DNA from 2 places in the Bacillus infantis NRRL B-14911 genome. Region 1 is predicted to be linked to the other one. Evidence: predicted binding sites of a transcription regulator. Region 1 holds the regulator's gene; the other holds the start of a gene.

Region 1 (12,273 bases):
GCAGTGTTTTAAATCAAATATATGAGCTAGCAGGCGTTTAAACTGTGAATTTAATCAAATGACCGATTAATTTACCAACTCAACGATTTATTCAATCAAACGACCGATTAATCTACCGAATTCCTCACTTAATTTACCAATTGCCACAAAACAGCCATAGCCCGCCCGCAAACTTCCCCATATGGCTGAAAAATAGATGCCGGGCGGGCAAACAAGCAGTGCTTTGAATCGAATATATGAGCTAGCAGGCGTTTAAACTGTGAATTTAATCAAACGACCGATTAATTTACCAACTCAACGATTTATTCAATCAAATGACCGATTAATCTACCGAATTCCTCGCTTAATTTACCAATTGCCACAAATATCGCGGGATCCCATCCGCAAGCTCCATCAATAGATTGCCATCTTCGTTCAAATCCAAACACAGTAGCACCGTCACCTAGCACTTTCATGCTGCTGGAAAAAGAAAAGTCCTGATGGATGAATAAACCTGGTTTTTATCCGACATAAGAGAGCTGTTAGCAAAAACCGCAAACTTAATCACTCCTACCGATATCCTACCAACCTAACGTCATATCTAACCGTTCTGCCAAATAGTTTACCAACTCCTACGTCTAATCAAATCGTCTAGCGAACTTCTCACTCATCCACTTACCACACACCATTGCCAAGCAAAGAAACGTCCCATCCAATCTCCCTCAACCCAGCTCACCCCAGCTCAACCCACCCCAACTTAGCACCCATTCAACTTCCCATCATCCCCACTCGCATTCACTCTCCCTCCTTCACCCGTATATTCCGGCTGCCCTCCCCAGCGAGCTGCAAACGTACCCTGCATACACGTCCCCCCTTTCACCAAAACCAAATTTCCCACCCATGACAAGCACCCAAAAGCCCACCGGCTGAATACTCTATACAGCTGGAAGAATTTGCTCTTGTTACGTTTGAGATATTTATTAAATGGGAAAATTAATAAGGCATCCATCTTGCAACTTTTTACATAATTCATTTATAATTAAAGTCAAATATAGTCAAAGTCAGGGAGGAGGAGGCCTGGTGAGGAATATATCCGACATAATCGAGAAATATCTGAAGGAAGTCCTGGAGCTGAGTGAACGGGAAAGTGTCGAGATCAAAAGAAGCGAAGTGGCTGATAAATTCCAATGTGTCCCCTCGCAGATCAATTACGTCATTAATACCCGATTTACAATCGAAAAAGGATATATTGTTGAAAGCAAGCGGGGCGGCGGAGGATATATCCGGATCATGAAGGTACAGTCCTATGATCATGCGGACCTGATTGATCAGCTGCTGATGCTGATCCAAAGCAGGATATCGCAGGGAAGCGCTGAGAGCGTCATCTTGCGCCTGGTGGAAGAGGAAGTCATCACACGCCGCGAGGCTAAAATCATGCTCAGTGTAATCGACCGGTCGGTTTTATATATAGAGCTTCCGTTCCGCGATGAATTGCGATCAAGAATGCTGAGAGCAATGCTGACTTCGTTGAAGTATAAATAAAGATTAAGCAGCTGGAGAGGTGAGTGCATGATTTGCCAAGAATGTAATCAGAGGCCGGCAACGCTGCATTTTACAAAGAGCATAAATGGCGGGAAGACCGAATTCCATCTTTGCGAGGTCTGCGCCAAGGAAAAAGGCGAAATGTTCATGATCAATAATCAGGCTTCAGGCTTTTCCCTCAACAGCCTGCTGGCGGGGCTTTTGAATATTGAGCCTGGTCTGCAGCAGCCGAAAAAAGAGCAAAGGCCGCAGGAGCAAGTTCTGCAGTGCAGCAAATGCCAGATGACTTTTAAGCAGTTCATTAAAATCGGACGGTTTGGCTGTGCCCACTGCTATTCGGAATTCAAGGGGCAGCTTGACCCGATCCTGAAGCGCCTCCACAGCGGGAACTGGTCCCATAGAGGGAAGATACCGGCGAGAGCCGGCGGGAGCATTCAGCTCAGGAGAAAGATTGAGGATATGAAAAAAGAATTGAAGGAATTGATCCTGCAGGAAGAGTTTGAAAAAGCTGCCGTGCGCCGGGATGAGATACGGTCCCTTGAAAAACAGCTGAGCAGCGGCAGGGAGGGGGACTGATATCATGTCACTGGAACGTTTCATCAGCCAGGCGGTCAGTTCCTGGATGAGTGCGGAAGGCCCTGATTCTGATATTGTGCTAAGCTCCCGCATCCGTCTGGCAAGGAATATGAATATATATAAGTTTCCTACTCTTTTTTCAAATGAAGAAGGACAGAGCATCATTGAAGATATCAGGAAGATTTCCACCGAGAAGCCTTTCAAAGGGCTTGGAGGATTGGAGCTTTTAGAGATGGGAAGTCTTCAGCCCCTCCAGAAAAGGGTGCTTGTTGAAAAGCATCTGATCAGCCCCAATCTGGCTGAGCAGTCTCCTTACGGGGCTTGTCTCCTGTCAGAAAATGAAGAGGTCAGCATCATGGTCAACGAGGAAGACCATATCCGGATTCAATGCCTGTTTCCTGCATTCAGGCTGACCGAGGCACTTGAGATGGCCAATAAGCTGGATGACTGGCTTGAGGAGAACCTTGAATTTGCCTTTGATGAAGACTACGGGTATCTTACCAGCTGCCCGACCAATGTCGGAACAGGGCTAAGGGCTTCTGTCATGATGCATCTCCCAGGTCTGATGCTCACCCATCAGATGAACCGGATCATCCCGGCCATCAATCAGCTGGGGCTTGTGGTGAGAGGGACATATGGCGAAGGAAGCGAGGCGCTGGGCAATATTTTTCAAGTGTCCAATCAGATCACGCTCGGAAAGTCTGAGGAAGATATCGTAGAAGATCTGAAGAGTGTCGTGGGCCAGCTCATCGCCCAGGAAAGATATGCCCGGGAAGCATTAGCAAAGACTTCAAACATACAATTAGAAGACAGAGTGTACCGTTCCTATGGGATTCTCTCCAACAGCCGGATCATTGAATCAAAAGAAGCGGCAAAATGCTTATCTGATGTCCGGCTGGGTATAGATATGGGATACATCAAAGATATTCCCAAAAATATTTTAAATGAATTGATGATTCTTACACAGCCCGGTTTCCTGCAGCAATATGCCGGCGGGCCGCTCCGGCCTGAAGAACGTGATATTAGAAGGGCTGCACTTATACGCGAAAGATTGAAAATGGAAAAACAATAGTCGGGAGGATGAAATTATGATGTTCGGACGATTTACTGAAAGAGCTCAAAAAGTATTGGCATTAGCACAGGAGGAAGCCATTCGCTTAGGACACAGCAATATCGGCACAGAGCATATCCTGCTCGGCCTCGTCCGTGAAGGAGAAGGGATTGCTGCAAAGGCGCTTTATGCACTCGGACTGGGCTCTGAAAAGATCCAAAAAGAGGTGGAAAACCTTATTGGCCGCGGCCAGGATTCCTCACAGACTCCCCACTATACACCAAGGGCTAAAAAGGTCATTGAGCTCTCAATGGATGAGGCCAGAAAACTGGGCCACTCTTATGTTGGCACAGAGCATATCCTGCTCGGCTTGATCCGTGAGGGTGAGGGTGTTGCCGCACGGGTGCTGAACAATCTGGGAGTCAGCTTGAATAAAGCAAGGCAGCAGGTGCTCCAGCTTCTGGGCAGCAATGATTCAGGAAGCCATCAGGGAGGATCAGCAGCAAGCGCTAATACACCGACCCTTGATAGCCTTGCAAGAGACCTGACAGCCATTGCCAGGGAAGGAAGCCTTGATCCGGTCATCGGCCGAAGCAAGGAAATCCAGCGCGTCATTGAAGTGCTGAGCCGCCGGACAAAGAACAATCCGGTCCTGATCGGGGAGCCTGGCGTCGGTAAGACAGCCATCGCAGAAGGACTTGCACAGCAGATCATCAACAATGAAGTGCCGGAGATCCTCCGCGACAAAAGGGTTATGACACTGGATATGGGGACAGTTGTTGCCGGAACAAAATACCGTGGCGAATTCGAAGACCGCTTGAAAAAAGTAATGGATGAAATCCGCCAGGCTGGCAATATCATTCTCTTCATCGATGAGCTTCATACTTTGATTGGTGCAGGAGGAGCAGAGGGGGCAATCGATGCTTCCAATATCCTGAAGCCATCCCTTGCAAGGGGCGAACTGCAGTGCATCGGCGCCACTACCCTGGATGAATACAGAAAGTATATCGAAAAGGATGCTGCGCTTGAAAGGCGTTTCCAGCCGATCACGGTAGATGAACCGACAGCAGATGAGTCTGTTCAGATCCTTAAGGGGCTGCGCGACCGCTATGAGGCCCATCACAGAGTATCCATCACAGATGAAGCCATCGAGGCAGCTGTTAAGCTTTCTGATCGTTATATCTCAGACCGCTTCCTTCCGGATAAGGCGATCGATCTGATTGATGAAGCAGGTTCAAAAGTACGCCTGCGTTCTTACACTACTCCCCCTAACCTGAAAGAGCTTGAATTGAAGCTTGAAGAAGTCAGGAAGGAAAAAGATGCTGCCGTCCAAAGCCAGGAGTTCGAGAAAGCTGCATCCCTCAGAGACTCTGAACAGCGCCTGCGCGAGCAGCTGGAGGAAACAAAGAAGAGCTGGAAAGAGAAGCAGGGGAAGGAAAACAGCGAAGTCACAGTTGATGATATTGCACATGTAGTAGCAAGCTGGACTGGAATTCCTGTAGCGAAGCTGGCTCAGACAGAAACAGCCAAGCTCCTGAACATGGAAGAAATTCTTCATTCCCGTGTCATTGGCCAGGAAGAAGCGGTCAAGGCGATCTCCAAAGCGGTCCGCCGTGCGCGTGCCGGGCTGAAAGATCCTAAGCGCCCAATCGGCTCCTTCGTATTCCTCGGCCCTACTGGGGTCGGTAAGACTGAGCTTGCGCGTGCGCTTGCAGAGGCGATGTTCGGCGATGAAGATGCAATGATCCGCATCGATATGTCTGAATATATGGAGAAGCATTCAACTTCCCGTCTTGTTGGTTCACCTCCGGGATATGTAGGATATGAGGAAGGCGGCCAGCTGACAGAAAAAGTCCGCAGGAAGCCATACTCAGTTGTCCTTCTGGATGAGATTGAGAAAGCACATCCGGATGTATTCAATATCCTCCTTCAGGTTCTTGAGGATGGACGCCTGACAGATTCTAAAGGCCGGACTGTCGACTTCCGAAACACAGTCCTGATCATGACATCCAATGTCGGGGCAGAAGCGCTGAAACGCAATAAATATGTCGGCTTTAACATCCAGGATGGAGAGCAGGACTATAAGGATATGAAAGGCAAGGTAATGGAAGAGCTTAAGAAGGCTTTCCGCCCTGAATTCCTTAACCGGATCGATGAAATCATCGTGTTCCACGCCCTTGAGAAAAAACATCTCAAGGAAATCGTTACATTGCTTTCCGATCAATTGGTTAAACGCCTGCAGGAACAGGAAATTGTCCTTGGCCTGACCGATAAGGCAAAAGAGAAAATTTCCGAGGAAGGGTACGACCCTGAGTATGGTGCAAGGCCGCTCCGCCGCGCGATCCAAAAGCATATCGAGGACCGTTTGTCAGAGGAGCTGCTGAAGGGCCAGGTGCTGACAGGGCAGAATGTCATTATCGATGTAGAAGATGGGGAATTTGTCGTGAAAACAGAAGAATCTCCTGAAACTGCAACAAACTTATCTAAATAAACGTCATATTATATAATAAAAAAGGTACACGGTGCACAATGCGTGTACCTTTTTTCCATTGAAGGCATTTCAATCTGTCCTTATATAAAAAATCAGCCATTTCCACTACTTTCCTTGGACAGGCATTTTTATATAAGCGGGGAAGTATAATATACTTTCCCTATAATGAAACTAATGGTGCACTTTTCACAATAGAAGAGAATGAAATAGAAAGGGAGAAACGGATGGCAAAAAGAAAGACCAAATTCATCTGCCAGGAATGCGGCTATGAGTCCGCCAAGTGGATGGGCAAATGTCCTGCCTGCGGGCAGTGGAATACAATGGTGGAGGAAACGGAGAAGCCTGCAGCTGGAGGAAGAAGGGGTGCATTTGCCCATTCGGCAGGCGTAACCCTTGCTTCTAAAGCGACGCCGATCACCTCAATTGAGACAGTCAATGAACCGCGGATCTATACAGACCTGAAGGAGCTCAACCGCGTTCTGGGAGGCGGGGTGGTAAGGGGCTCGCTTGTTCTGATCGGGGGCGACCCCGGAATCGGGAAGTCGACGCTCCTCCTGCAGGTATCTTCCCAGCTGGCCCGGAAGGATCATTCTGTTCTTTATATTTCCGGAGAGGAATCCATGAGGCAGACAAAGCTCAGGGCTGACAGGCTTGGGGTTGTATCAGATAAGCTGCTCGTATATGCAGAAACGAATCTCGAGGAAATCAGCCGGACCATTGAAAATGAAAATCCCAGCTTTGTGATCATTGATTCAATCCAGACTGTTTTTCATCCGGATATCACCTCGGCCCCTGGAAGCGTCTCGCAGGTAAGGGAATGTACCGCGGAGCTGATGAGGATCGGAAAGACCAAAGGCATCGCGATCTTTATCGTGGGGCATGTCACGAAGGAAGGATCGATTGCCGGCCCGAGGCTGCTCGAGCATATGGTTGACACAGTCCTCTACTTCGAGGGTGAAAGGCATCATACGTACCGCATTCTCAGGGCTGTTAAGAACCGTTTCGGATCAACCAATGAAATGGGCATCTTTGAAATGAAGGAATTCGGCCTTGAAGAGGTGGAAAATCCATCGGAAATATTCCTTGAAGAGCGCTCCCAGGGGGCATCCGGATCTACAGTTGTTGCCTCCATGGAAGGGACGAGGCCGGTGCTGGTTGAAATTCAGGCGCTCATTTCCCCGACGAGCTTCGGGAATCCGAGGAGGATGGCAACCGGGATCGATCATAACCGCGTCCCGCTTTTAATGGCTGTGCTTGAAAAGCGTGTCGGGATGCTTCTGCAAAATCAGGATGCTTATTTGAAGGTGGCAGGCGGCGTTAAGCTGGATGAACCTGCGATTGACCTGGCAATTGCCGTCAGCATTGCCTCAAGCTTCAGGGATAAGCCAACACAGGCCTCTGATTGCATCATTGGAGAAGTGGGTTTGACCGGCGAAGTCCGCCGTGTCTCCAGGATCGAACAGCGTGTCCAGGAAGCTGCTAAGCTTGGGTTTGAACGGATCATCCTTCCTGCTAAGAACCTTGGAGGCTGGGACTCTCCGCCGGGCGTGCAGCTAATCGGGGTTAATACAGTCAGCGAGGCCTTAAAAGCGGCATTAGGAGGATAAGATATGGACAATAAAAAGCTGGGCGAAAAGACCCGGAGCGACATTTTGAAATTTCTGGCACCGGGAACACCGATACGCGAAGGGATCGATAATGTCCTGCGTGCAAACACAGGCGGACTGATTGTACTGGGCTGCAATGAAAAGGTGAAGGCGATTGTAGATGGGGGCTTTCAGATCAATTGCCCTTTCACGCCAAGTTATCTGTATGAGCTGGCCAAAATGGATGGCGCCATCGTCCTGAATGAGACAGGCAGCAAGATTCTTATAGCCAATGCCCAGCTTGCCCCGAACCCGGGCATCCCTTCTTCGGAAACCGGGATGCGGCACCGGACGGCAGAGCGGGTGGCAAAGGAGACAGGGGCGCTTGTCGTTGCCATTTCACAGCGGCGGACAGTCATCACACTCTACCAGGGCCATTTCAGATATGCATTGAAAGACATCGCCGTCATTCTCGCAAAAGCCAACCAGGCAGTCCAGACGCTTGAGAAATACAAAGTGGTGCTGGAGCAGAGCATCGCAAGCCTCGGGATCCTTGAGTTTGAAGAGCTTGTGACCTACAGCGATGTTCTTCAGGTGCTGCACCGCTATGAGATGGTGCTGAAGATCAAGCAGGAACTGATGTCCTACCTGAGTGAACTGGGTACAGAAGGCAGGCTGATCCGCCTGCAGATGAACGAGCTCTTGACTGACATGGAAAAGGAAACTTCTTTGATCATCAAAGACTATGCCTTTGATAAGGATGTCAGCACGAAGGAAGCAATCAGCAAAATGCAGGAGCTGGCAAGCGGCGAAACGATCGAGGACAGCATCCTCCTGAAGCTGATCGGCTATAGCGGCTATGTCCACCTGGATGAAGGAATTTGTCCAAGAGGGTACCGGATGCTTAATAAAATCCCCCGGCTCCCGCCAATCATTATTGAAAATCTCATCACCAGATTCCAGGAGCTTCCTGAAATCACAGCAGCTTCAGTAGAGGATCTTGATGAGGTGGAAGGCATCGGTGAAGTCAGGGCGAGAAAAATCCGTGAGGGCCTCAAGCTGGTCAAGGAGCAGCTGTTTGCGGACCGTCAGCTTTAATTGCCCATTGAATTGGTCTATACAGTATGCTAAAATGGTGGTTTTATATTATTTGACACTCTGTTTGCACGGTGCTACGCTTAAGGTGTATCAGTATATAAAACCTCCGATATTATTATATTTAAATAATGTTACAAAAAACCAAATTAACATATTCTGCAGGTTTCAATTCAGGGAATTTGTTTATAATGATTAAAAGGAGGTGAAGGAATGTTAAAACGCATTGTACAGGCATGCTTTCTTATTACCGGGGGGACCCTTGGGATCTTTTTGATTCCGGACTTGCTCGGGCTAGTTGCTTTGGACGACATTCCTCTTTTAAATAATCCGTATGTGTCCGCTATTTTAGGTGCCATTATTTTTTATCTTATATCTTTTTGGGCAGTTGATTATGTAACCAATTTCGTGAGATGGGTAGAGGAATCATTGGTGAAAGCGCCTATAACAGATATTATTTTTGGCAGTGTGGGCCTTGCTTTCGGCCTGATAGTGGCATTTTTGATCGGCTTTGCGCTCAATGCAATCGAATTTCCGATTGTCAATACGGTCGCCCCGATCCTGCTGACGCTGATTTTTGGCTATCTTGGCTTCCAGGTGGGCTTTAAAAAGCGGGATGAGCTTCTGGGATTATTTACGAGCCGGAAAAAGAAATCCGGTGAAGAGGAAGCAGAGCCAGTTGAGAAAAACGCATTAAAGATTCTGGATACAAGTGTGATCATTGACGGAAGGATCGCGGATATCTGCCAGACGGGCTTCCTTGAAGGAACCATCGTCATACCCCAGTTCGTCCTTGAGGAGCTTCAGCATATAGCTGATTCTTCAGATGTATTGAAAAGGAACAGGGGGAGGCGGGGGCTGGATATCCTGAACCGTATCCAGAAGGAGCTTTCCATCAAGGTCGAGATTTATGAAGGGGACTTTGAAGAGATCCAGGAAGTAGACAGCAAGCTTGTGAAATTGGCAAAGCTGACGAACGGTGTTGTGGTGACAAATGACTTTAATCTTAACAAGGTATGCGAGCTACAGAAGGTATCTGTGCTCAATATCAATGACTTGGCCAATGCGGTCAAGCCGGTGGTGCTGCCTGGAGAAGAGATGAAGGTGCAGGTCATCAAGGACGGGAAAGAGCATAATCAGGGTGTTGCTTATCTGGATGACGGTACAATGATTGTCGTCGAAGATGGCCGCGATTATATCGGCAAGCACATCGATGTCCTTGTCACCAGCGTGCTGCAGACCTCTGCGGGCCGCATGATATTTGCAAAGCCTAAGCTGCTTGAAAAAGCTTTATAAAAGAGAGTTGGGAGACTGTTTATGCCTTATCAGGTAATTATTCCTGCTGCAGGCCAGGGGAAAAGGATGGGCGCCGGCAAAAATAAACTTTTGCTTGAGATCCGCGGTGTGCCGGTTTTCATACACACGCTGAGGGTGTTTGAAAGCGATCCGGATTGTACTGGCATCCTGCTTGCGGTCAATCCGTCCGAGAAGGCGGAGATCCAAGAGCTTCTTGCCTTTTACGATATCAAGAAAGTCATTGGACTCGTTCCCGGTGGATCCGAACGCCAATACAGCGTCTATAATGCGGTGAAGGAGCTGCAGGGCGATGGCATTGCCATGGTGCATGATGCGGCCCGCCCCTTCATCGACCAGCACCTGATCAGGAAGCTGACGGAGGCTGCGGATCAGGATGGCAGCGCAGTATTGGCCGTGCCAGTGAAGGATACTGTGAAAAAGGCTGCCGGCAATCAAATCCTGGAAACAGTTGAACGATCAAGTCTGTGGGCAGTCCAAACCCCACAGGCTTTTCGTGTTTCCACCCTCCTGCACATTCATCAGAAAGCGGCTGAGGAGGATTACCTCGGCACAGATGATGCCAGCCTGGCAGAACGGCTCGGCATCCCTGTGAAAATCGTTGAAGGAAATTATGATAATATCAAGCTTACAACCCCGGAGGATCTTTATTTTGCAGAAGCGATTATCCGGAAACGTGAAGCTCGAAGTAACTGACATAAAGGGGAATATACTATGTTTCGTATTGGACAGGGCTTTGATGTACATCAATTAACCGAAGGAAGGCCGCTGATTATCGGCGGTATTGAAATTCCCTATGAAAAGGGGCTGCTGGGCCATTCTGATGCGGATGTGCTTCTTCATACCATTGCAGACGCGTGTCTCGGGGCAATTGGGGAAGGCGATATTGGCAGACACTTTCCGGATACAGATCCTGAATTCAAGGATGCTGATTCAGCCAAGCTGCTGGAGCATGTATGGAAGATTGTAGATGAGAAAGGATATAAGCTTGTGAATGCCGATTGCACCATCATTGCGCAAATGCCGAAAATGGCGCCTTATATCGGCCAGATGAGAGAGCGGATTGCAGAGCTGCTGCAGGCAGATGCGGACCGCATCAATGTCAAGGCAACGACAACAGAAAAGCTCGGTTTTCCGGGCAGGGGCGAAGGGATCGCTTCACAGGCTGCCGTCCTGCTGCAGAAAAAGGACTGAGCCCCCCCGAAAAAATTAGCTTTATAAGGCAAAAACATGGTGTTAGAATATAGCAAAGAAGAAGGAAAATGACTACAATAGGAGGCTTATTCATGTCTAATGAAATCAGGGTCCGCTATGCGCCAAGCCCAACCGGACATTTACATATAGGCAATGCCCGCACAGCGCTGTTCAACTATTTGTTCGCACGCTCAAAAGGCGGGAAATTCATCATCAGGATCGAGGATACCGACCTTAAGAGGAATATTGAAGGCGGAGAGGAAAGCCAGCTGAAGTATCTGCAGTGGCTTGGAATCGACTGGGATGAAAGCATTGATAAAGATGGGGGATACGGCCCGTACCGCCAGTCAGAACGGAATGATATCTACCAAGAGCTGTACCAGGAGCTCCTGGATAAAGATCTTGCTTATAAATGCTATTGCACAGAGGAAGAGCTTGAAGCAGAGCGCGAAGAGCAGATGGCAAGGGGAGACAACCCCCAATATTCCGGCAAATGCCGCCATTTGACCCAGGAGGAAAGGGAAAAGCTGGAGGCTGAAGGCCGCAGGCCAAGCATCCGATTCATCGTGCCCAAAGGGAAGGTTTATGCATTCAATGATATGGTCAAGGACGAAGTTTCCTTTGAGTCTGACGGATTCGGCGATTTTGTCATCGTAAAGAAAGATGGAATTCCAACTTATAATTTTGCGGTGGCTGCCGATGACCATATGATGAAAATTTCCCACGTACTGCGCGGGGACGACCATATTTCCAACACACCAAAGCAGCTGATGATCTATGAGGCCTTCGGCTGGGAGCCTCCTGTCTTTGGCCATATGACGCTCATCGTCAATGAAAGCCGCAAGAAGCTCAGCAAGCGGGATGAATCCATCATCCAGTTCATCGAGCAGTACGAAGACCTTGGCTATCTTCCGGAAGCATTATTCAACTTCATCGCCCTGCTTGGATGGTCGCCTGCCGGAGAAGAAGAGATCTTCACGAAGGAAGAGCTGATCAATATCTTTGAAGCGGACCGGCTTTCAAAGTCGCCAGCTCTGTTTGATAAGCAGAAGCTGACATGGATGAATAACCAATACATCAAGCAGGAAGAACTCGATAAGCTGGTGGAAATTTCACTTCCTCATCTCATCAAGGCAGGAAAAGTAAGTGAAAACCTGACAGCCGCAGATGAAGAGTGGGTGCGCGGGCTCATTTCCCTTTACCAGGACCAAATGAGCTATGGCGCTGAAATCGTTGACCTTTCAGGTATCTTCTTCACAGAGGACGTCAGCTATGATGGAGAAGCGAAAGAAGTCCTGAGCGAAGAGCAGGTGCCGGAAGTGCTTTCTGCCTTCCTGACCGAGATTGATTCCCTGGAAGATTTTACGGCAGAAGAAATCAAAGCAGCCCTGAAGGCAGTCCAGAAAGGCACAGGCCACAAAGGCAAGAAGCTGTTCATGCCTGTA
Region 2 (12,273 bases), 1.4 Mb from region 1:
CGCAATGCCGCTTGAAGCTGCAATTCCCTGTAGAAAGCTCATTATTCAGCAAGTCCTTCTTTTGTTAGAGTGTCTTCAAGTGCTTTTACAGCCTCAGCTTCGTCGTTTCCTTCAGCAATGATTTTAATATCAGCGCCCTGGCCGACACCAAGAGACATAACACCCATGATTGACTTTAGGTTAACCTTTTTTTCTTTATATTCTAAATGCACATCAGAATCGAATTTGCTTGCAGTTTGAACCAATAATGTAGCTGGACGAGCATGGATTCCAGTTTCAGCCGTTACTTTGAATTGTTTTTCAACCATTGAGATCAGTCTCCTTTAGAATTAATTAATAATTATAGCAAGATGTATATGAGTTTGTTGCCTACTAACTTAATCTAACCGATTTATGCCAAAACGACTAAGCAGTTGCCGGAAACGCCCATAAAAGCCGCATCCCGTTCTAAATGGAACAGGCCAAAAGCGCCAGTACATATTGCAGTTATTTATCTACGCAATAGTATTTTTTCCATCTATGGTTTATTCATGTATGAAATTAAGTATAGTTTAGTCGCCTTTTTTTCAAGTCATCAGACAACCAACATCTCAAAAAAAAGAATAGCATTTCCTCCCGTCTTAGACAACGTTAATGCCTTATTTTTTAAGGATTTGCAGGTATTTTTTTTATGAAACGCTTTCATTTGCCATTGTTTTCTTTTCTTTACCCAAAAAGAGGATATTATAACTTACTCTCAGCTTATTAATGGCAGCCTCATATTCATATAGGGTGTTCCCTGTCCCATGGGACTGCAGCTTAGCGATTTCTTTTACGCATCTTGCAAGCAGTTCGGCTGCCTGCTTCAAATCCTTCGCCCTGAATTCAGTCCGGTCTTCGACCAGCTGCTCCAGTATTGAATCTGCAAGATCCACGATCCTGTTCAGACGTTCTTGTTTTGTTAATTCCATTCCGCCGCCTCCTCCGTGCTTTTTAGATTTATATGCCGGAGGCTTCTTTAGATGTTAGGATTTACGTCCTTTCAGCTGCTTTTTTTGGAAAATGCCAAGAAACCTCGCTGAAGATAGTTCCCCTTCCTTAACAAGATGCAAATGGATCCGCTTCAGATCTTTTTTCAATAAGGCAATCTCTTTTAGAAAAGCAGCAGCTTCAGCGGCATCAGCCAGCTTTTCTCCGTATCTTACTTTTTCATATATGCTGCTGGTAATGGGGTCAACATGCAGGCCGATCCTGTTCATCCACTCCGGAAAGCTTTCGGACTGCCTTCTGCCGAGCTGCAGTTTATCACTGTATGATTCGAGCTGGTATATCTCCCTCCTGACAGGGTCTAAAGGCGCCTCTGTCCGTTTTTTTCCGCGGTCCATGCCTCCATTACTGCCAGGCTCCCGCTCGACAGTGATATATGATTTCTCTTTATCCTGCATCGCATTTCCGGAAGTTTTCTTTCTTTTTTTATATAGATAGTACATGATAAAAATAAGACTGGCTGCAGCAGCTGCTGCCAGCACCATTTCAAATCCCTGGCCCTGTTCTTCCATTAAAGGCTGTTCCCTGCTCTCACCCAGCTGCTGATCCTGGCTTTCAGGCTCTTCATTTAAAGAAACGCTCCAGTCGCGTTTTTCGGCCCATTGGAAAAATGGGGATGCAGCTGCGCCAAAAAGATAAGCAACGCCCCTCATCATAGAAAAGAACAGCCCGGTGACAGCGGGAATAGCAGCAACAGCCGCCGCTCCAATTGCAAAAACCCCCAGCATGGCAAGTACAAAATCACGAATCAGAAGCCCTTTGTTTTTTCGGGAAGTTCCGGAGGCAGCCAATCTTGAAAAAAATCCTGCTACAATAATAAAGGCTTCCTGCAGGACGACCATCCAAACCAACTTGCCAATCCATGTGCGATCCAGGAAAACAGCCGCCAGGATAACGGCAAAGCCCCCCGCGAAAACCAGCAGGAAGAGATTGCTGTCAGAACTTCCTTCAGGGTCTTTATAGGCAGCTTCTGTCCTCCAGAATACAAGTACCCCGAAACATAGCAGTGCGAACCAGGAGAAGCCCAGAAGGGTTCCAGCAATGAATATAAAAGGCAGTACAGCGGCAAAAAACAGCAGGCTCCCTCTGCTGCCGCCGGCATTCAGCAGGAAGAAATACAGCACGGCTGATGATGCCAGGAGAGAAAACGAATATAACACCGGCAGCATGTCGCCTGAGGGCATAAACACTGGGCAGAGCAGCATGCTTGCAAGAGCAGCCTCCGAAATGAGCGTCATATAGGGATGCCATGTGATTCCGGGCAATTAAATCACCTCTTTATGAATGGGTTTCGGAAACGGCTTTATCCAGGCTTTTTGCTCCAGCAGCTGCATTTCGAGCACTGTAAAACCTTTCTGTTCCAATTCTTTAAAATACTTATCTCCAGCCTGCGGCTTTAAGCCTCCATGGATAATATAAGGCTGCAGGGCAAAATGCCTTGTATAATGGGCAGCCATCTTGTCATATGGATACAGGACAGAATGATAGCCTGCAACCGCAAAGCTTTCCAGCACCTTCTGGAGATGCGCCTTTCCGGTCCCGGCGGGAATATATTGAAAAGGGACGGGTCCTGCTGTCCGGATATTCATGCAAACCGCAAAGGGAATCCCTTCTTTTACAGCTGTGTATGCAAGCTCGGCCGAACAGCTCAGAAGCTCCTCAAGCCTCGGAGTAATGGAGTATCCTTCGGAAAGATTCAAAGAAAGCAGCAGGCCTTTTTCAGAAACATTTTCATATACCTTGGTCTGGATGCTCCGGCTCCTTGCCGTTGCTTTCCAATGAATTTGATTGAAGCTGTCGGTGGGCACGTAATTCCTCGTGCCGGCAGGAGACAAAACATCCTGAAATAGTGTATGCCTGGCAGCCTCATTTCCTGGTTTTGCTGATACAAACTGTTCTTTGTTTTCTACAGGCAGCCTTTTCGGATAGATGAGCGCTTCCTGAGCCATCATTGTCCTGTATTCCAGCACTGTCTCGCCAAAACCGAAGAAATGGGGAATCCGAAGCTCCATGCTGCGGATTTTCGCAAGCCCCCTCCTGCCGGCTGAAAATGGAATCCGGACTGAATATTCCCCTTTTCTTGGAAGAGTGAATGGGATGGATAGCTCGTACTTTGAAAATCTCGGCTGCTGAACCCCTTTCAAGGGGATTACAATATCATCGAAATAGACGTAGAGCCGTGCATTCAAAATGGGAAGTCCGTTATTTACAAAATCCAGCTCCCATTCATGATGCTCTTCAATAAACATCCGTTTCCTGACAGCTTTATTTTCAAATTCGACTCCTTCCCCCATTTTCTTCAAATAATAATTATTGGCAAGGAGGACACAAAAAAACAAACTGGACATCAGGAACAAAATTGCCGAGGTCAGATAAAGGCTAAGCAAAACCAGCAGCAGGGCAAGTGCAGACATAATCTGCAAGGACCTGTTTTCGACCGTATACTTTTTCCACTCCATTCTAGCGGGCACCTGCTTCAACAGGGACTTCAACGGAATCAATAACTTTTTTGATCACTTCTTCCTCTGTGCTTGTAAGGGATGCTTCGGCGGTAAGATAGATTCTATGTGCCAGCACATATGGAGCCATTTCCTTGATATCCTCCGGGACGGCATATTTTCTGCCTTTTATCAGTGCAGCACCGATTGCAGCCCTCAGCAGGGCAAGCGACCCCCTTGGGCTGACCCCAAGTTCGATGGCAGGGGTTTCCCTCGTCTTCCTGACAATTTCGAGCAGATAACCTTCAAGCTCTTCCGATATATGTATCTGTGCTGCTGCCTCCCTCAATAAAGCGAGTTCCTGCCGGCTTACAGCCTGTTTTACGGCAGCTGACTGCCTCCTTTTTCCCTTTATTATCATCCTTTCTTCTTCAAGGCTGGGATAGCCCAGTTTAACCCTCATGAAAAAGCGGTCAAGCTGTGCTGCCGGCAGCGGAAAGGTCCCTTGCTGCGACTCTGCCGGATTCTGCGTCGCAATGACCATAAAGGGTTCTTCCGCCCTGAATGTATGTCCGTCAATCGTTACCTGGCGTTCCTCCATGGCCTCAAGCAGGCTTGACTGTGTCCGCGGGGTAGCCCTGTTTATTTCATCAGCAAGTACAATATTGGCAAGGATGGGTCCTGGGCGGAACTCAAATTCATGGTTTTTCGGATTGAAAAATTGGATTCCTGTAATATCACTCGGAAGTACGTCCGGTGTAAATTGAATCCGCGAGAACTTTCCTCCAAATGTTTCAGCGAATGTTTTTGCCATGAGTGTCTTGCCTGTTCCAGGCACACTTTCAAGAAGCACATGGCCATTGAAGATGAGCGAAATCACCAGCAACTCTGCTTCTTTATCCCGGCCGACAATCACCTTTCCTATTTCTCTTTTCAGTTTTTCTATTTGATCAAGCATTTGCACACCTCTATTATTCTAATATTTTGTCTTTTTAAATATAACATGAAATTATACAAGCATAGCAAGTGATTGGAAGAAATAGACTCAGCAGAGAAAATGGTTGCAAAAAAGGCGGTCTGGTGATTCAATAAACTTACAAGAATTAACAAACAAATATATGAAGGTGATCATATGAGATATAAACGGGATGAGCCGTTCCGGTTTCAATTCCCTAAGCCGCTCCATGGGTCCTTCAGGATTATAAAAATTGACGATAAACCGGTTGAGGCAAGGCCAGGCACAGCGGAGATAATGGATTTGAGCCCGAACGGCCTGCGTTTCAAGGCTTCCATGGACCTTCCGGTAAGAGAAAAAAAGCTGATGATGGAAATGTCTTTCATCATTAACGATTCTCTTATCACCATGACCGGTGAGCCGGTATGGCAAAAGCACGAATGGAATAGCAGCACCTATGGCTTCGTATCTGCAGAAGGCAGCGAAAAAAGCCTTGAGATTATCCAGCAGCTTAAAGAGTATGCCAGAAAGGCTGCCGGCTCTTACAAATCAAGATAAAAAACTCCAGCGCATTCTGCTGGAGTTTTTTTTACTGGAACTTTACGTTCATGCAACGGAAACATTATGAATCACCTATATGATGGAATAAACCACTTGAGGAGGCTTCATATGTTTTCCCATCTCTTAAGCTGCCTGATTTTCGTTGGGACTATTTTCATTTTCAGCATCCTGCTGCTGCGGAAAAACTAGAAGGAATCCTGCTATTCCTCGTACATCATTTTCCTGGTCATTCCCCCATCGACCACGATGTTTTCGCCCGTTACAAAATCGTTTTCCGGATCACAAAGGTAGAGGCAGCAGCGCGCTATATCAGACGGTTTACCTACTCTTCCTGAAAGATGCTGCTTATGGTCCTTTTCCCGCAATTCATCATAATGCTTTGTTTCAATCCAGCCCGGGCTGATGGAATTAACCCTGATTCCCTTGCCTGCCAAGGTTCTTGCCAAAGCGTGGGTAATGCTCGTGATCCCTCCCTTGGATGCAGAATAAGCCTCTGTGTCAGGCTCAGACATGGACGCCCGGGTCGAAGCCATATTTACGATTGAGCCTCCACTTTTCATCAGCTTCACTGCTTCCCTGCTGCAGAGGAAAACGCTCCGCAAATTAGTCTGGAGGATCTCATCCCATTCATCCAATGTCATCTCCGTAAATGAAATAAACTTTGAAATCCCGGCATTATTGATAAGGATGTCTATAGTTCCAAACTGAGCGGCTGCCTTTTCCATGGCAGTTATAATGCTTCTTTCATCTCTCACATCTGTATACACAAAAAAGGCTTCCCTGCCTTCGGATACCAGCTTCTCCTGAAGCTCAGCCCCTTCCTTTTCGGCTATATCTGCAATAACTACCTTTGCACCTTCTTCAGCAAATGACTTGGCAATGCCCTTGCCAATCCCATTTGCACCACCGGTTATGAACACTGTCCTGTCTTTAAACTTCATTGCTCCATCGACTCCCTTCCTATATATATTGAGCCTTCAGATATATATTGAGCCTTCAGCTGCGGGGCTCAGATAGATATTGATACAATACATCTCCGCCTCGCTGGCCAATGCCGCGGAAATGCTTAAAGTCCGGGCGGCTGACAAGCACCCTGCGAAACTCAAGGAAGTCTTCCTTTTTTACATAGTACTCCGCAAGTTCACCGTCTTTGAGCTTATCTAGCAATTCATTCACCAAGTTTTGTTCCAAGCCAATACCTCCTTTTCACATACTTACTGTATACCAAATTACTATAAGAATTTCCACGGAAATACTTGCAGAACACAGTTATGCAATACCCTTATGTTTCAATCCGAAAAATGGAAGTTTCAGTTAAAAATGTTCAAAATTCTTTACGAAATTCAAAAAGTAGTGCAAAATGTTAATAAGCTTTTAGAGAAGAAACAAACACGGGAGAGGGAGAGGATGTATGAAGAAAGCAGAAGTCGGAAACGTGATTGAATTCAGGGAAGGCTTGAAGGGCATAGTTGAAAAAGTGAACGAAAATTCGGTGATTGTCGATCTTACATACATGGATGACTATCGTGATCTTGAGTTAGAGCAAAGGACTGTTGTTAACCATAAAAACTATAAAGTCATTAAAGAATCGGTATTCTAATCGTAAAATGTAAGCGCTGCTATAATATAAAGTAAAAAAAACTCCGCTGCCAGGCGGAGTTTTTTTATTTGCCTGCAAGGCGGGCTATTTCATCCGATTCATATATCATTGCAGCCTTGCGGGCTTCCTTATCACGGATTGCGGCCGCTGCCATCCCTTTTGCCACATCTAATGCCTTGATGGATTTATACTTTTGAAGCTTTCCCTTCATAAACGGCCCTGCCGCCCTTAAGAAAACCTCGCCGGCCTTTTCCCCCAGCCTGAACTCCGCCCTATCGCCGACAAGAAGGGACGGCCGGAAAATGTGGAGGCTGAAAGCATTCAGTGTCTTAAGCTGTTCTTCCATCTGTCCTTTTACCTTATTATAAAAAAACTTAGAATCCGGGTCTGCCCCCATTGACGATATAATCAGGAATCTGGCTGCACCTGCTTCTTGTGCAAGATGTGCCGCCTTTAAGGGATACTCTAAATCGGTTGCCCGAAAAGCGTCTTTGCTTCCCGCCTTCTTAATCGTTGTGCCAATACAGCAGAATATATCGTCAGCCTTGAAGGCATCCCCCATCTCCTCCAGCCTGCTGAAGCCCCCAATGTATACCGTCAGTTTAGGATGTTCTATGCTGAGCGGGCGTCTGCTGATCACTTTTATTTCTGAGTACTGGCCGCTGCCCAGGAGCAGCTCCAAAAGATGGCCCCCTGTCAAGCCGGTAGCTCCTAAAATTAGTGCTTTTCGCATCTTTTTCCCTCCTGTATGCTGTTAAAAACAGTTGTATGAACAAAAGTAGTAGCAGAGTACTTTCATTTTTTGATAAAATAGTGATTGGTTTGTTAGAACACCAATAAATTGTACGAGCCAACAGCTTACTTACTGATTATACAGCACAAGAAGCATTGCACCGTAAACCCGCATTTATATTTTCCACCTGGCTGAAAGGAGATCATGAATGAAAATTGGCTCAATTGATATAAAACTGATCCTGGGGATCATGATTGCCCATTTGTTACTGTTTTTCACTTTTCAGGACAGGGCAGTATTTTGGTATATATTCACCGCTTCCATGCTGTTTCTGATCAGCTATTCAATTATGGCAGAAGAAGTGGAGGATGAGGCTTCTTTCCGGTCTTACCTTTTCTTTGGAGCAGTTTCCGGGGTACTCCTCTATGGATTATTCTGGACAGGCCATTTTCTGATAGAGATTTTGAACCTGCCATTCGCAAGCCAAATCGGGAGATTGTACAGCCGGCTTTCCCCGGAAGTAATCTGGCAATATATCGTCCTGATCCTTGTCATCATTCCGGGCGAAGAAATTTTTTGGCGGGGTTTTGTCCAAAAACGCCTGCAAAGCTACATAAAACCAGGATGGGCAGTGATATCAGCTGCTTTGCTTTACGCCTCCGTCCATTTCTATTCCGGCTATCCGGTCCTTGCCCTTGCAGCATTTGCAGCCGGGCTGTTCTGGGGATATCTGTATGCCTGGAAGAAAAGCCTGCCCCTGGTCATTGTCTCTCATCTCATATTCGATCTATTAATTTTTATTATCTTGCCATTCAACTGATGAAATCAGCAAAATTTGTAACTTTCTGCAGATAACATCGTCTACTCTATTATAAAACTGCATGACATACAGGAGGAATGCCAAAATGAACACACTTCAAAAACTATTGCTGGCTACAGGGATCCTTTCACTTGCACTTGCCGGGTGCGGGACTACAGAGGACACAGGAAGTGAAGACAATGGAACCAATACAGAAGAAACAGCGGGCACAACAGACGGCACCCAGGAAACCGGTGACAATTCAAATGGTGAAGACATAGAGCAGACGGATGATCAGTCTGAAGGAGAAGAAAACGAGGAGACAGGCAGCTCTGAAATGGAGCAGGAAAAATCCCTGTCATACCAGGTGAATGGAGAAACGATGGAAGAAACTGCAGTCCTTGAAAAAAGCGACAACCAGAATTATTCTATGTATGTCCTTCCTTCATACGAACTGACAGCTGAAGAGCCTAATAAAGATGTACTCTATCTGACAGATAATGATCAAGTATTCATGAGGATTGAGCTGCTGCCGGAAGATACAGATTGGGAAATGGCTGAAGAGAACGCAAAATCCCAGCTGACAGCGGTAAGCAGTGAGGTGCAATCTGCGGAGGCTTCTGATGATGAATTCCTGCAGGATGCAATCATTTACGAAGCAGCTTCAGAAGAAGATAAAGCAGCGGTATACCTGATTAAAAACGGTGGACAGCCCTTAAAGCTGAGCATCTACACAAAAAATGATGCTGATCACACTGATGCATTTATTCAAATGGCAAAAACCATTTCAGCAGAGAAATAAGGAAAACAGGCCGATGAAACACCTCATCGGCCTGTTTTTTTTCATGCTTCTTTTTCTTCTGCAGGTTTTATCCAGAGCAGGACAATAAATAGAATGCTGACATATCCGAATATCGGATAAAGATAGGAAAGCAGAGTACTGTATTCTATCATGCTGATTAAACAGGTAATTAGATAAATTCCCCCGACCGACCAGATCGCCGGGATTGAAATATACTGCCTTATCTGCCTCTCCAGCCCGAAAATATTTCCTATTATTGAGGTAAAAATTTCTCCATAAATGACCAGTACAAACAGGCCGTAAAAACCGGATGCAAGATTTTTCATGATGACTGCCATTGGTATTTCATATACTTCCAGGTTAGGGAGCATTACAAGAGTCAGATGGCTTGATAAAAGGATGATGGTCAATGCCGCCCCTCCGATATACCCTCCCATCCTGATGGTCCGGTCATCTTTTATTTCAGCTGCAACAGGCACCAGCACCGCCTGTGCCAGGGCCAGATTGAGCGCGGTATAGGAAAATGGCGCGGCTACAGCTTTCCACCCATCCTCCGCAAACGGAATGAACAGCATCTGCTCCTTAAAGCCCGGGAGCTTTATAGAAATGAACATTAAGATAAAACTGAAGGCAATCATCATAGGCACTACAAACAAATTCACAGCAAACAGCCCTTTAATGCCGAGAATCATTACAACCACCGATAATATGATTGTTGCAAGCACCCCTGAGAGCTTGGACAATCCAAGCTGCTCCTGAAATACAGCTCCTGCGCCTGACAGCATGACAGCACATACGCCAAGGAGCATAATTAATGTCAGCACATTGATCACTTTTCCGAAATATCTGCCGAACAGATAATCATTCAGCTCCTGGTAGGACTTTGCATGTATCCGTGCTGAGATCCTCATCAGCTTTGTTCCCAGCATAATAAATATATATCCGCTCATCAGAATTCCGATCAGCCCGATAAACCCGAACCGGGTAAAAAACTCTACTATCTCCTTGCCTGTTGCAAAACCCGCCCCGACTACTGTACCAACATAGACAGCAGCAATCTGCAAGGCTCCAGTCCAATTTTTCACGAAACCGCCTCCTCCCCTTCATGTATATGACCGGCTTTTCCAACAAAGACGAGCTTTTCAAAACTATTCATTCCTTTGGCTTAAATTTCCAAGTCTTATTGCTTGAAAGTCAAATAAGGTCAAAGTATAATAAAATCAAAGTTAGTCAAAGATAGTCAAAGTCAACATATAGGAGGCATTGATTGATGAACTGTGAAAAATGTCAACAAAACCAGGCAACCATCCAATTAAGGTTTAATATAAATGGAAATAAAATAGAAACACATCTCTGCAGCAGCTGCTATCAGACCGAAAAGCAAAAAATGAACGCTTCCTTCGGTTACCAGAATCCCTTCGAGGCTTCCGGCATGGAAGACTTGTTCAAACAAATGGGCGCCGGTGAAGCTAGTGCCGGCAAGGGAATGAAACAGCAGCCAGGCAAAAAGCCAAACGGCTTTATCGAACAGTTTGGCAAGAACTTGAGCAATGCAGCCAATGCAGGCTTAATAGATCCTGTCATTGGCAGGGATGAAGAAATTGACCGTGTCATTGAAATACTCAATCGGAGAAATAAAAATAATCCAGTACTGATCGGAGAGCCCGGTGTCGGGAAAACTGCCATTGCAGAAGGATTGGCACTGAAAATATCTGAAAAGAAAGCACCCCGCAAACTGCTGAATAAAGAAGTTTATCTTCTTGATGTCGCTTCGCTTGTTGCCAATACCGGCATTCGCGGACAGTTTGAAGAACGGATGAAACAGCTTATCACAGAGCTGCAGGAAAGGAAAAATATTATCCTGTTCATTGATGAAATCCATCTTCTTGTCGGAGCAGGATCCGCCGAAGGCTCCATGGACGCAGGCAACATCCTGAAGCCTGCTCTTGCCCGCGGCGAACTTCAGGTAATCGGTGCGACAACTTTAAAAGAATATCGCCAGATTGAAAAAGACCCTGCGCTTGAAAGGCGTTTCCAGCCTGTTCACATTCAGGAGCCAACACAGGAACAAGCCTTAGAAATCCTGAAAGGCCTCCAGTCCAAATATGAGGACTTCCATGAAGTCACCTATTCGGAAGAGGCGCTGTCGGCATGCGTCACTCTATCAAGCAGATATATACAGGACAGATTTCTTCCGGATAAAGCCATAGATCTGCTGGATGAAGCAGGATCAAAAATCAATCTGACAGCAGAATATACACCAGGGGAAGAAATCGAGCAGAAGCTGGCTGAAATATCAGCTGCCAAAGAAGAAGTCCTGAAGAAAGAAGACTATGAAAAAGCGGCCAAGCTCCGTGAACAGGAAATCAAGCTTGAAATAGCATTGAACAATGATTCGGCAAAGAGGCCGGTAGTGGAAGCGGGACATATCCAGGAGATCATTGAAAGAAAGACCGGCATTCCGGTCGGCAAAATTCAGCAGGATGAACAATCCAAGATGAAGAACCTTGAAAAATCCCTTTCCGAAAAAGTGATCGGCCAGGAAGAAGCTGTTAAAAAGGTCGCAAAGGCAGTACGCAGAAGCAGAGCTGGATTAAAATCCAAAAACCGCCCAATCGGCTCTTTCTTATTTGTCGGACCAACCGGTGTTGGTAAGACCGAACTGACAAAAACACTTGCTGAAGAGCTCTTCGGCTCTAAAGACAGCATGATCAGGCTTGATATGAGCGAATATATGGAAAAACACAGCATTTCAAAAATTATCGGTTCCCCTCCGGGATATGTCGGCCATGATGAAGCAGGCCAGCTGACTGAGAAGGTGCGGAGGAATCCATACAGCATCATTCTGCTGGATGAGATAGAAAAAGCCCACCCTGACGTACAGCATATGTTCCTCCAGATTCTCGAAGACGGCCGCCTGACAGACAGCCAGGGAAGGACCGTCAGCTTTAAGGATTCTGTTATCATCATGACAAGCAACGCCGGTGCAGGACACAGGGAAATCAAGGTCGGTTTCGGCAGCAGCGAAGCTGTCAAGGAATCAGGAATTCTTGATTCTCTGGGCAGTTTCTTCAAGCCTGAGTTCCTGAACAGATTCGACAGCATCATAGAGTTCAAACAGCTTGAAAAAGACAGCCTGCTGAAAATTGTGCAGCTGATGCTGGAAGAGCTGAATACAGCACTCAAAGAACAGGATATGCTGCTGACTTTTACTGATGAAGCAGTTGAAAAACTGGCCGAGCTTGGCTATCATCCGGCGTTTGGAGCCCGTCCGCTTAGAAGGGCAATCCAGGAGCAGCTGGAAGACAAAATTGCGGACTTTATTCTGGAAGATCCATCATGCACACAGCTGCATGCAG

The links. Region 1 encodes CtsR, which represses protease genes until heat stress. Its sites were predicted from a motif close to ATGGTCAATAAAGGTCAAACA; they were not measured.
Region 2: a site for CtsR is predicted at 10,105-10,125, ahead of N288_RS07885 (ATP-dependent Clp protease ATP-binding subunit). Genes of this name have one in related genera too.

Annotation. Positions count from the first base shown of each region.
Region 1 covers NC_022524.1:106,017-118,289, forward strand. The annotation lists gene N288_RS00570 (CtsR family transcriptional regulator) at 1,057-1,521, shown strand; gene N288_RS00575 (UvrB/UvrC motif-containing protein) at 1,549-2,097, shown strand; gene N288_RS00580 (protein arginine kinase) at 2,102-3,169, shown strand; gene clpC (ATP-dependent protease ATP-binding subunit ClpC) at 3,186-5,639, shown strand; gene radA (DNA repair protein RadA) at 5,864-7,246, shown strand; gene disA (DNA integrity scanning diadenylate cyclase DisA) at 7,250-8,323, shown strand; gene N288_RS00600 (PIN/TRAM domain-containing protein) at 8,534-9,616, shown strand; gene ispD (2-C-methyl-D-erythritol 4-phosphate cytidylyltransferase) at 9,638-10,330, shown strand; gene ispF (2-C-methyl-D-erythritol 2,4-cyclodiphosphate synthase) at 10,349-10,828, shown strand; gene gltX (glutamate--tRNA ligase) at 10,921-12,273, shown strand, end outside.
Region 2 covers NC_022524.1:1,550,870-1,563,142, reverse strand. The annotation lists gene ptsP (phosphoenolpyruvate--protein phosphotransferase) at 1-42, opposite strand, end outside; gene N288_RS07950 (phosphocarrier protein HPr) at 42-308, opposite strand; gene N288_RS07945 (hypothetical protein) at 669-950, opposite strand; gene N288_RS07940 (hypothetical protein) at 1,005-2,291, opposite strand; gene N288_RS07935 (DUF58 domain-containing protein) at 2,292-3,485, opposite strand; gene N288_RS07930 (AAA family ATPase) at 3,487-4,422, opposite strand; gene N288_RS07925 (PilZ domain-containing protein) at 4,597-4,977, shown strand; gene N288_RS07920 (SDR family NAD(P)-dependent oxidoreductase) at 5,181-5,921, opposite strand; gene N288_RS07915 (hypothetical protein) at 5,977-6,171, opposite strand; gene N288_RS07910 (YkvS family protein) at 6,392-6,580, shown strand; gene N288_RS07905 (NAD(P)H-binding protein) at 6,645-7,313, opposite strand; gene N288_RS07900 (CPBP family intramembrane glutamic endopeptidase) at 7,522-8,133, shown strand; gene N288_RS07895 (hypothetical protein) at 8,219-8,914, shown strand; gene N288_RS07890 (YkvI family membrane protein) at 8,956-9,999, opposite strand; gene N288_RS07885 (ATP-dependent Clp protease ATP-binding subunit) at 10,185-12,273, shown strand, end outside.